3 regions of the Fervidobacterium sp. 2310opik-2 genome follow, and region 1 is predicted to be linked to each of the others. Evidence: riboswitches for the same ligand, from Rfam matches in the RefSeq annotation. Region 1 holds a riboswitch; each other region holds the start of a gene.

Region 1 (3,280 bases):
ATACCAAGCATATTTGCCTTATTCTTTGCACTTGGGATAATGGAAGAAAGTGGATATTTACCAAGAATAGCATTTATTATGGATAAGTTAATGTACTCCCTTAGACTAACAGGTCGTTCATTTATGACCTTACTCTTAGGGTTTGGTTGCAATGTTAGTTCAATAATGGCAGCTCGTGGTTTATCTGATGAACGAGAGAGAATAACAACCATTTTGGTGTCTCCATTTATAAGTTGTAACGCGAGGATACCTGTTTATTTAATGATAATAGGTGTTGCCTTCTCGCAATATAAAGCCGAGGCTTTCTTTTTAATTTATCTCTTAAGTATAATACTTACAGCTATCTCATCAAGAATTGTTAACAAAGTTATACTTAAAGGGGAAACTGTTCCTTTTATAATGGAATTACCACGTTACAGGCTTCCGAAATTATCAAATATAGCTGTGTATATGTGGAACAGAGGTAAACATTTTATCGAAAAAGCTGGAACAATAATCTTTGCAGCAAGCATAATTGTATGGGCACTCTCGTATTTTCCAGATCCAAACAATATTGAAAATAGTTTTGTTGCCATGATTGGCAAATCTCTAGAATTCTTATTTAGGCCTTTAGGTTTTTCATGGCAGGCAGTTTCCGCTCTTATATTTGGTGGCGTTGCAAAAGAAATTATCGTATCGTCGTTCTCACAATTCTATGGCGGTATTGAAAATGTGGTGCTTTCACCTGTTACAGCAGCAACGTTGATGGTTTTTATTCTGGGTTACATGCCTTGCTTTGCAACACTTGCAGCTATAAAGGCGGAAACAAATAGTAACAAATACACATTATTTGCGATATTTTATAGTTTAACCATTTCTTATCTTCTCGCACTTTTAGTCAATATTTCTTGGAGGTTGTTATCATGAAATATGTAAATTTAAATCTTTGGATATCAATATTTTTTTCTTTTCTCATATCTATCATGTATATATTTGAAAAACAATATATATTTTCACTTATACTCTTTACATTTTCACTAGTGTTTTTAACAGGATTTAGGGAATTCGGCAAACCAGCAACATCGTACCGCATAGCGCATCTTTACGTTGGAAATATCCTATTCTTAATAGCTGGCGGGTATGTATTTCTAACATTCCTATTTTCCATGTTTAATAAAATTTTTGGTGAATCTATCTATAAATTAACTAACGCGGATATCGTTCTGATGATATTTTCGCTGTATAACATTTATAACGTACAAAAACTCAGAAAATTAGCTTTTAAGAAATAATGCTTATCAAAAAACATGTATATGTAGCTTTAATTCAAGAAAGTAAATATTGAATTTTGAAAAAGAGTGGTTTATAATAAAATTTAAGGATAAAAATATAAATAAACCTCCCTTTGTATGTTAAAAGGGAAGCCCGGTGAAAATCCGGCGCGGGGCCGCCACCGTGAGTGGGGACGAAATTCACAATATACCACTGGCCTAATTTTGGCTGGGAAGGTGTGAAGAGTAGGATGATCCACGAGTCGGGAGACCTAACATGCAAAGGAAGGGAGCCATCCACCACGTAGCCTGGGGATGGCAAAAAATTTTTGCATAGAGGAGGGGTTTGTATATGAAGGCTTTGAGAAAAGTTTGGTTATTGGCACTTTTATTGTCCACGGTTATTTCTTTGGCAGTTGCGGTTGTTGATGATGCAGGAAGAATTGTAAACATTCCTATGCCACCTCGTAGAGTAGTTTCCGCGGCACCAAGTGCAACAAGGTACCTTCAAGCTTTGGGATTGGAAGATAGGATTGTTGGAGTTACAGCATGGGATAATTACAAAAAAGCGGAAAATATAGGTAACATGGTTCCGCTTAATATTGAAAAAATTTATTCTTTAAAGCCTGATCTTGTACTGATGTTTGGTGGATTCCAATTCCCAGAGGTTGAGAAACTTGAAAAAGCAAATCTTACCGCTTATGTTTTGAACGCCAACACTCTCACCGACATAATAAAAGCAGTTGGACAACTCGGAGCAGTTTTCAACGTAAAAGAAAAAGCAGATAAAATCACGAACGAATTGAGGCAAAAAATGACTGAAGTTGGTCAAAAAACTTCAAAAATACCTCTTGAAAAAAGACCTACAGTATTTTTCACTATAACTGTACCTGATGAAAAAGTAAAAGAACTTTGGACCGCTGGTACAGGTTCTTATATGAATGAACTTATCGTCATCTCTGGTGGTAGGAATATCGCAGCTCCATATTCCGGAAATAACGGTTGGTTATCGGTAAGCTGGGAATGGTTGGTACAGCAAGATCCTGATATAATTATCATTGGTGCTTATGGTGATGTAAAATCTGTTGAACAGGCTGTCAAAAATCATTCGATAATGAAAAATCTTAAAGCTGTGAAAAACAACAAAATCCTTGTAGTTGATGGCGATGAAGTAAGTCAAGCGGCTCCACATATATTCAAATATCTCGATATTTTCTATAATTTCTTCTATGGAGGAAAGTAATTTGTCCAAGTTAAAGTCTTTGATTTTAAAAACAGGGAGATACTCTCTCCCTGTTATTTTTGTTGTGGTCTTTCTCTTAAATCTATCCTTCGGTACAGTGAATGTAAGCGTTTTCAAAATTTTTAAACTTTTAACTGAAGATTCTCCAGAAAAGTACATGATATGGAATTTAAGATTTCCAAGGGTACTCATGGCAACACTTACAGGTATCGCACTATCAATCGTTGGTAACACTTTCCAAGCAATTATGAAAAATCCTCTTGTTGATCCATATTTAGTGGGAACATCCGCAGGTGCAAGCTTTGGAGCTTTACTTGCTGTATATTTTGTGGTCAATTCTATTGCACATGCAAGCATTCCAACAATGAGCTTCATTTTTGCGGTAATTGCTTCTCTTATGACTATAACTTTGGCAAGAAAAGGGAGTGTAATACCAGTAGTTCATCTCGTACTAAGCGGTGTATTGGTGAGTACGATGTTTTCTGCAGGAAGTATGTTGTTATTGAACATAGCGCAAAAAACTTTAGTAACAGGTCATGTATGGCTCTTTGGCTCATTTTCTGGTATTACTTTTTCTGATATACCTGTTCCAGCATTATCATTAGGTGTTTTCGTTTTTTTATCTTTATTGTATAGCAAACAACTTGATGCGATGTCACTTGGTGAGAAGGAAGCAAAAAGCCTAGGAGTAAATGTTGAAGGCGTAAAGTGGCTTTTTTATTTGCTTGGTTCATTTGTAACTGCAGCATTTGTATCCAAAACAGGAATTATTGGCTTTGTAGGTTTG
Region 2 (3,280 bases), on a different contig from region 1:
CGAATCCGAGGCTAGTTATTATAAATCAATCAACCCTTTAGAAAGAGGCAAAAAGAAAATAAGAATTTATAACGTGGCAACGAAAGATGATTTTAAATTCCCTTCGAAAATAGAATGGATAGAAAGTGGTGTGATAAAGCTAAGAGAAAAGATTGTTAACTCGAATGTTAAATCGATAGCGATACCAAAATTGGGTGCAGGGCTTGGAAAGCTAGATTGGGAGTCTGTTGAGAGTATAATCGTTGAGCATTTATACTCTCTCGATTGCCGTATAATCGTGACTTTAGATTACAAAAAAGGTCCATTGGAAGAATTTGCTTTGAAAGAGGCTTTGAAAGAAATAAGTAATGCTTCACTTTTTGGTATAAGTGAGATAAAAGAGGTGTCAAGATTTAGAGATTTAATGAATATTGAGAATATTGGAAAGAAGAAGTACAGTGATTTGGTGAGAAGATATTTTTGATAAATGAAAATGGCTTCGGTTTATTACCGAAGCCATTTTTTAATTTTAAGGCAGAATGTTTATTTTATAATTTCCTCCCAGGCTTTGTTGTAAAGGTCGATTTTATCACCAAGGTAATCGATTATTTCGCAGTTCTCAAGGTCTGAGATTTCATATATATTTGCCACTTCTTTGTAATTTACCGCATCCGTAACGGGTGATGGAATCATGAGAAAATCTGAAATCTTTGCTGAGATTTCCGGTCTAAGGATGAAGTTTATGAACTTGTAAGCCAAGTCTTTGTTTTTCGATGTTTTGAGAATTACCATGCTATCTATCCAGAGTGTACCTCCTTCTTTTGGAACGAAAAATTCGAAGTTATCGCGTTCATCTTCTGGAATTAATTGGAAGACGTTTTCTGGATAACCATGGACTGCCCAAAATTCGCCATTAACCACTCCTTGTGCGTAAGTTGTGGCGTCAAATTTGATGATATTTTCCTTCCATTTTAATATTACTTGCTTTGCCTGTTCGATTTCATCTGGGTTGGTTGAATTGACAGAGTATCCTAAATATTTGAGCGCGGCTCCAAACACTTCGCGCATGTCGTCAAGTAATGTGAGCTTGTTCTTTAAATCCGCGCGTTCGTATATGCTCCAGGATTTCTCAAAGTTTTTCAAGAATTTTTTATTTACAATAATTCCCGTTGTTCCCATCATGTATGGAATGGAATATTCATGGTCTGGGTCGAATGTTGTTTTCGAAAGGACGATAGGGTCAATATTTTTTATGTTCGGTATCTTAGAAAGATCCAATTTTTCCAACATCCCATCTTTTATCATCATTCTGACATGGTCTCCAGATGGGAAGACGATGTCGTAACCAGTCCCGCCTTGTTTAAGTTTTGAGTACATTTCTTCGTTTGAAGAGTACGTATCGTACACGACTTTGCAATTGTATTCTTTTTCGAATTCTTGTATAACCTCTTCGGGGATATAATCTGCCCAGTTGTAAATATGCAGCGTATTTGAACGGTTACAGCTAGAGACTAAATTGAAAATAAGAAAAGAGGAAAGCAAAATTAATAAAAAAGGCAATCCAAACTTTTTCATCATCGTTCTCTCCCTCCTTAGTATGGTTTTGCGATTTAATTATATCAAATAATAATTTGAATTTGAATATTTGTATGGTAGAATAAAAACAAACCGAATAAGTTTGACTACCTAGTGTGCCGGGAACACCGGTGGAAATCCGGGGCTGCCCAGCAACCGTGAGTGGGGACGAAACCTACATTGATGCCACTGGCTCATTTCGATGAGCTGGGAAGGCGTAGGGAGTAGGATGAACCACGAGCCGGGAGACCGACATTAGGTAGATTTCTTTCCTGAAAGCTTGGGCTTTTCAGGAAAATTTGTTTTTAAATTATTATAACGTGGATTAGAAAGTAAGGGGGAGAGGTGTATGGAAACAGGGAGGAAGATTAACAAAGAAACTTTACGTAACGATATTTTGAGAAGGCTCAATAATCTTACAAAACCGGTTGGAAGTTTGGGATATCTTGAGTACTTAGCTCTTAGAATGGGGCTTATCCAGGGTAAGGTTATTCCAGATCTTCCTGAAGATAAGAGGGTTTATGTATTTGCGGGAGACCACGGGGTTGTTAAGCAAGGGGTTTCAGCTTATCCAAAAGAAGTTACAAAGCAGATGGTGTACAATTTTCTCAACGGTGGAGCCGCTATTAATGTTTTTTCACGACACGTTGGAGCAACTGTTTATGTTGTCGATGCAGGTGTTGATGGTGATTTTCCGATTGAATCTCCTTATCTTATCAGAGCAAAGGTTGGTTTTGGGACGAATGATTTTACGGAAGGCCCTGCGATGACAAGGGAACAAGCGTTGTTGTGTATAGAGTACGGGAGGAAAATAGCGCGTGAGGCGATAGAAGATGGTGCCGATTTGCTCGCAGTTGGCGATATGGGGATTGGTAATACAACAACCGCCACGGCAATTGCGGTTGCTTTTGGATACGATATAACCGAGATAATCGATATTGGGACACCGATAAGTACAGAGGAATTGAAGAACAAGAAAAGGGCGGTTTTAAAGGCAATTGAGGTAAATAAGCCAAATCCGTCCGATCCAATCGATGTACTCCAGAAAGTTGGAAGCTTTTGTATAGGCGAGATGGCAGGTTTTATTCTTCAAGCTGCTGAGATGGGTGTGCCGATTATCATCGATGGTTTCCCAACAACCGCTGGTTTGTTATTGGCTTGGGAGATTAATTCAGAAGTAAGGGAATATGTCTTCGCGGGTCACAAATCGAAGGTGAAAGGTCACAAGGTGATTTTAGATACTTTAGGCTTGAGGCCTATCCTTGACCTTGACATGCGCCTTGGTGAAGGTACTGGTGCAGTGCTTTCTATGTCGATAATCGAAGCCGCAATAAAGATGATTAGGGAAATGGCTACATTCGATAGTGCGGGTGTTTCGAAAGGGACTGATCAGTGATGATTCTTGTAACTGGCGGTGTGAAGAGTGGGAAGAGTTCTTTCGCTTTGAAACTTTCTGAAAAGTACAATAAAAAGGCATTTTTGGCAACGGGCGTACCTTTCGATGAAGAGATGAAGAAACGTATCGAAAAGCACAAAGCGGAGAGGGGAAATGATTTCGATACGTACGAGGAACCAATTAACGTTCCAGATACTCTTAATAGTATCGCCGATAAGTACGATGTTATAGTCTTTGAGTGTGTTACAACATATCTTGGGAATTTGTATTATTATGCGGTTAACATAGATAATTATTTAGATAAGCTGTTGGAATCGTTTAAGAATGTGA
Region 3 (3,280 bases), on a different contig from region 1:
CCTTTTGCCTTCCCTGTAGTTTTTTGTTTTTTTCTTTTTCTTTTTTCCCTCTTTACGAAGGACAATCTAAGTATATCCATTTAACCTTAAAAAGTACTTATTGAAAACTTAGAATTTGCTTAAATTTTTTACTTTATACTTATTTTGAAAATGCTCTTAAGTGATTTTCTGACCCATTTTTCAGATAGCCGTAAACTACCTTTATATCTTCATTGCTTGTTTTGGAAATGGCTTCTTCTAAATCTTTGATATCAAGCTTTTCAATTTTCACTCCAACGCTGAGAGCATCGGTTAATGATTTTTTACCTTCTGAAACTAATTGATTGTATAGACTTTCGAACTCTGGGTACGCAAACTTTCCTATTTCATCTGTCTTAAGTGGGTTTTCTATATCGTACTTGTCAAGTAAAGCTTTAACTGCATCCATGTGGTTTTGTTCAGAGCGTGTTATGTTGTTGAATATGGGGAGTTTGTAAATTTCATAGAGTGTTTTGTATACGTCTCTTGCAAGTTTTTCTTCTTGAATCATCATTTGAAGACTTTTAATATCATCTTGAGTAAGTGTACTTGTTGGAGTGTAAGAAATCAGTCTTGTTGTTTGTGCTGCGCTTAAAGTTGTTGAAGAGAAGAGTAACATAATACCAGCTGTTAAAATTCCAAGAATCAGTGTGAGAGTTAACTTGTTTACCTTTTTCATACTATCGCCTCCTAAGAGCAAGGTGTGGTTTTTTTGTTGCTTGTTTCTCATTTCTCATATTTACATCCCAATTATATTCATCCAAGCTGAGAAAATCCTTATGCTTTCCTGAGAATTTGCTTAGAGTTTTTGGTATAATTTAATTGTTGTTGGAGTGGTAAAAATATATAAAATATACACTAGGATTGGAGTTGGATAATGTGAAATACACGGAGATAGCCCAAAAGCTTATCAAGAGCCCAAAGCAACGGTTAGCAGTTATATGCTATGCGCAATACGATGGGAAGATTTTATTTATTAATAGAACAAGAGAGCCTTTTTCTGGATTTCTTGTTCCACCTGGTGGAAAGGTTGAAGATGGAGAAGGGATAGAAGAAGCAATTAGAAGGGAATTTAGAGAAGAAACAGGACTTGAACTCAACAATCTTAGGTTGAAAATGGTAACATCTGAAGAAGGACCGGAGCATTACAATTGGGTACTTTTTATATTCGTGGCAGAATTGAATAGTGACAAATTTATCCAAAGTGATGAAGGAGAACTCGTTTGGGTGGAGAAAGATAAAATTTTTGAAGAAAATCTTTCGCCCATAGATAAAGCTTTGGCAAGGTATATATTAGATGGTTCAAATAAAGTGAAGCTTGCTCAGATAAAGTACTCAGAGGATAAGAGCATTGAAGATTTAAAAATCGAGGATTTAGATAGTATTTTTGAATAGGTTATTTACAAATTTGAATTTGGAAAGTTGTCCATACAAAAGCATTAGAAAGATAGGATAATTTAAAAATCCTTATTTGGTAAGAAAAAATGATTTCAAAGGCGTTATTCGACTAGACATTATCTTGTGAATGATTTAGAATAAAGTTGTGAAAAAGTTAATATTCCAAACTGCGAAGGTGCCGAAAGGCTTAATAGGGAACTCCGGTGAGAATCCGGGACGGTCGGGCCACCGTGAGTGGGGACGAAATGCTCAACTGGCCACTGGCTTTTTTAGCTGGGAAGGCGAGCAGAGTAGGATGAGCCACAAGTCGGGAGACCTGCCTTCGTAGGATGGCATTCCCAAAAACCATAGATTTTTGGGAAATTTTCTGTTTTAAAATTCTTGAAAATCCTAGAAAAGTTGTGAGGAGGGGATTTCTATGAAGATTCAAGAGTATGTGGGGAAAAGACTTTTGAGCGAACATGGTTTTTATGTACCAAGGAGCTTATTTGTCAAAGAAGAGGATATCGATTCGAAGGAACTCACTCAAAAGATTTTGGAGCTCGGCTTTCCACAGGTTTTGAAATCTCAGGTTCTTGTTGGAGGAAGGATGAAAGCTGGAGGGGTAATCATCGCAAAGAACTTGGAAGAAAGTATGAGAGCGTTGCGAGAGCTTGTGAATAAAGAGATAAAAGGTGAAATGCCGGAAGGAGTATTGATTGAAGAATTTGTGAAACACGACAAAGAGTTGTACTTTGGTATTACGATCGATAGGACGAATAGAAATATATTGATGATTTATTCTGAGTTTGGTGGTGTTGATATAGAGGAAGTGTCAAGAATGTTTCCAGATAAGGTTTTGAAAACGTATTCAATTGGCGATTTGCCAGCTGAATTTAGGAAGACTGCAGAAATGTTGTTGGATATCTTTAAAAAACTTGATTTAACACTTTTAGAAATAAATCCTGTCGGAGTTACCGAGAATGGATATGTGATGCTTGATACAGTAATGCACGTTGATGATAATGCCTTGTTTAGGCAAAATTGGGCGATAGAGCGAATGGATGGAAGAGAGAATGAGATGGTTTTACTTGGAGGTTCGTATGGGGTTATAGGTTGTGGCGCAGGAATTGTTATGGCAACGATAGATATGTTAAAAGAATTTGGTTTTGAACCTGCCAATTTTTACGACGTTGGTGGTGGCGCGACCCGTGAGAATGTTTTTGAAGCACTGAAAAAGGTTTCAAGAATTTCTAAAAAGATAGTGCTTAATATTTTTGGTGGCATAACAGATTGCTTGCAAGTCGCCGAGGCGATAGTTTTGTTTAAAGAAAGACATCCGGATGTCGAACTGTTTTTAAGGATTTCTGGGAATAAGGAAGAAGAGGCAAAAAAATTACTTAGCAGTATTGGTATGACCGCTGTTAGTGATATGAACGAATTGATAATGTTAATTCAAAATGAAGAGGCAAAGAAAAAGGAGTTGATGAAAGATGTTCTTTTCTAATGAAAAAGTCTGCGTTTATGGCATAACTGGTAGATATGGAAGTTACCATACAAAGAAGATGATAGAATACGGTACCAATGTTGTCTGTGGTGTGAGTAAAAATGATGAAATTAAGGAAGTACACAATGTGCCTGTTTATAATACACTGTCCGATTATGTTAGTAAAGGTTTTAATGTCGATACGGCGATATTCTTTGTGCCTGCTCCGTATGTAATGGAAGCATTTTTGGATGCTTTCAATAATGGTGTGAAGAAGTTTGTCGTAATAACAGAGCATGTACCTATCCATGATACTTTAAAGATGGTTGATATCGTTAAGAAAAATAATCTGACGCTGGTTGGTCCTAATTGTCCTGGGGTTATATATCCAAAAGAGAA

The links. Region 1 has a riboswitch for cobalamin ahead of AS161_RS04350 (ABC transporter substrate-binding protein). Riboswitches for the same ligand answer to the same signal wherever they lie in the genome.
Region 2: linked by a shared signal. The riboswitch ahead of cobT (nicotinate-nucleotide--dimethylbenzimidazole phosphoribosyltransferase) and the one ahead of AS161_RS04350 (ABC transporter substrate-binding protein) in region 1 are both predicted to bind cobalamin.
Region 3: linked by a shared signal. The riboswitch ahead of AS161_RS08260 (ATP-grasp domain-containing protein) and the one ahead of AS161_RS04350 (ABC transporter substrate-binding protein) in region 1 are both predicted to bind cobalamin.

What each region holds. Positions count from the first base shown of each region.
Region 1 covers NZ_LNGG01000008.1:745-4,024, reverse strand. The annotation lists gene feoB (ferrous iron transport protein B) at 1-906, shown strand, start outside; gene AS161_RS04355 (hypothetical protein) at 903-1,271, shown strand; cobalamin riboswitch at 1,369-1,545, shown strand; gene AS161_RS04350 (ABC transporter substrate-binding protein) at 1,603-2,493, shown strand; gene AS161_RS04345 (iron ABC transporter permease) at 2,495-3,280, shown strand, end outside.
Region 2 covers NZ_LNGG01000026.1:73,527-76,806, reverse strand. The annotation lists gene AS161_RS08335 (macro domain-containing protein) at 1-463, shown strand, start outside; gene AS161_RS08330 (extracellular solute-binding protein) at 523-1,557, opposite strand; cobalamin riboswitch at 1,652-1,827, shown strand; gene cobT (nicotinate-nucleotide--dimethylbenzimidazole phosphoribosyltransferase) at 1,904-2,950, shown strand; gene cobU (bifunctional adenosylcobinamide kinase/adenosylcobinamide-phosphate guanylyltransferase) at 2,950-3,280, shown strand, end outside.
Region 3 covers NZ_LNGG01000026.1:63,215-66,494, reverse strand. The annotation lists gene AS161_RS08270 (DUF2202 domain-containing protein) at 140-697, opposite strand; gene AS161_RS08265 (NUDIX domain-containing protein) at 898-1,413, shown strand; cobalamin riboswitch at 1,573-1,755, shown strand; gene AS161_RS08260 (ATP-grasp domain-containing protein) at 1,835-2,902, shown strand; gene AS161_RS08255 (CoA-binding protein) at 2,889-3,280, shown strand, end outside.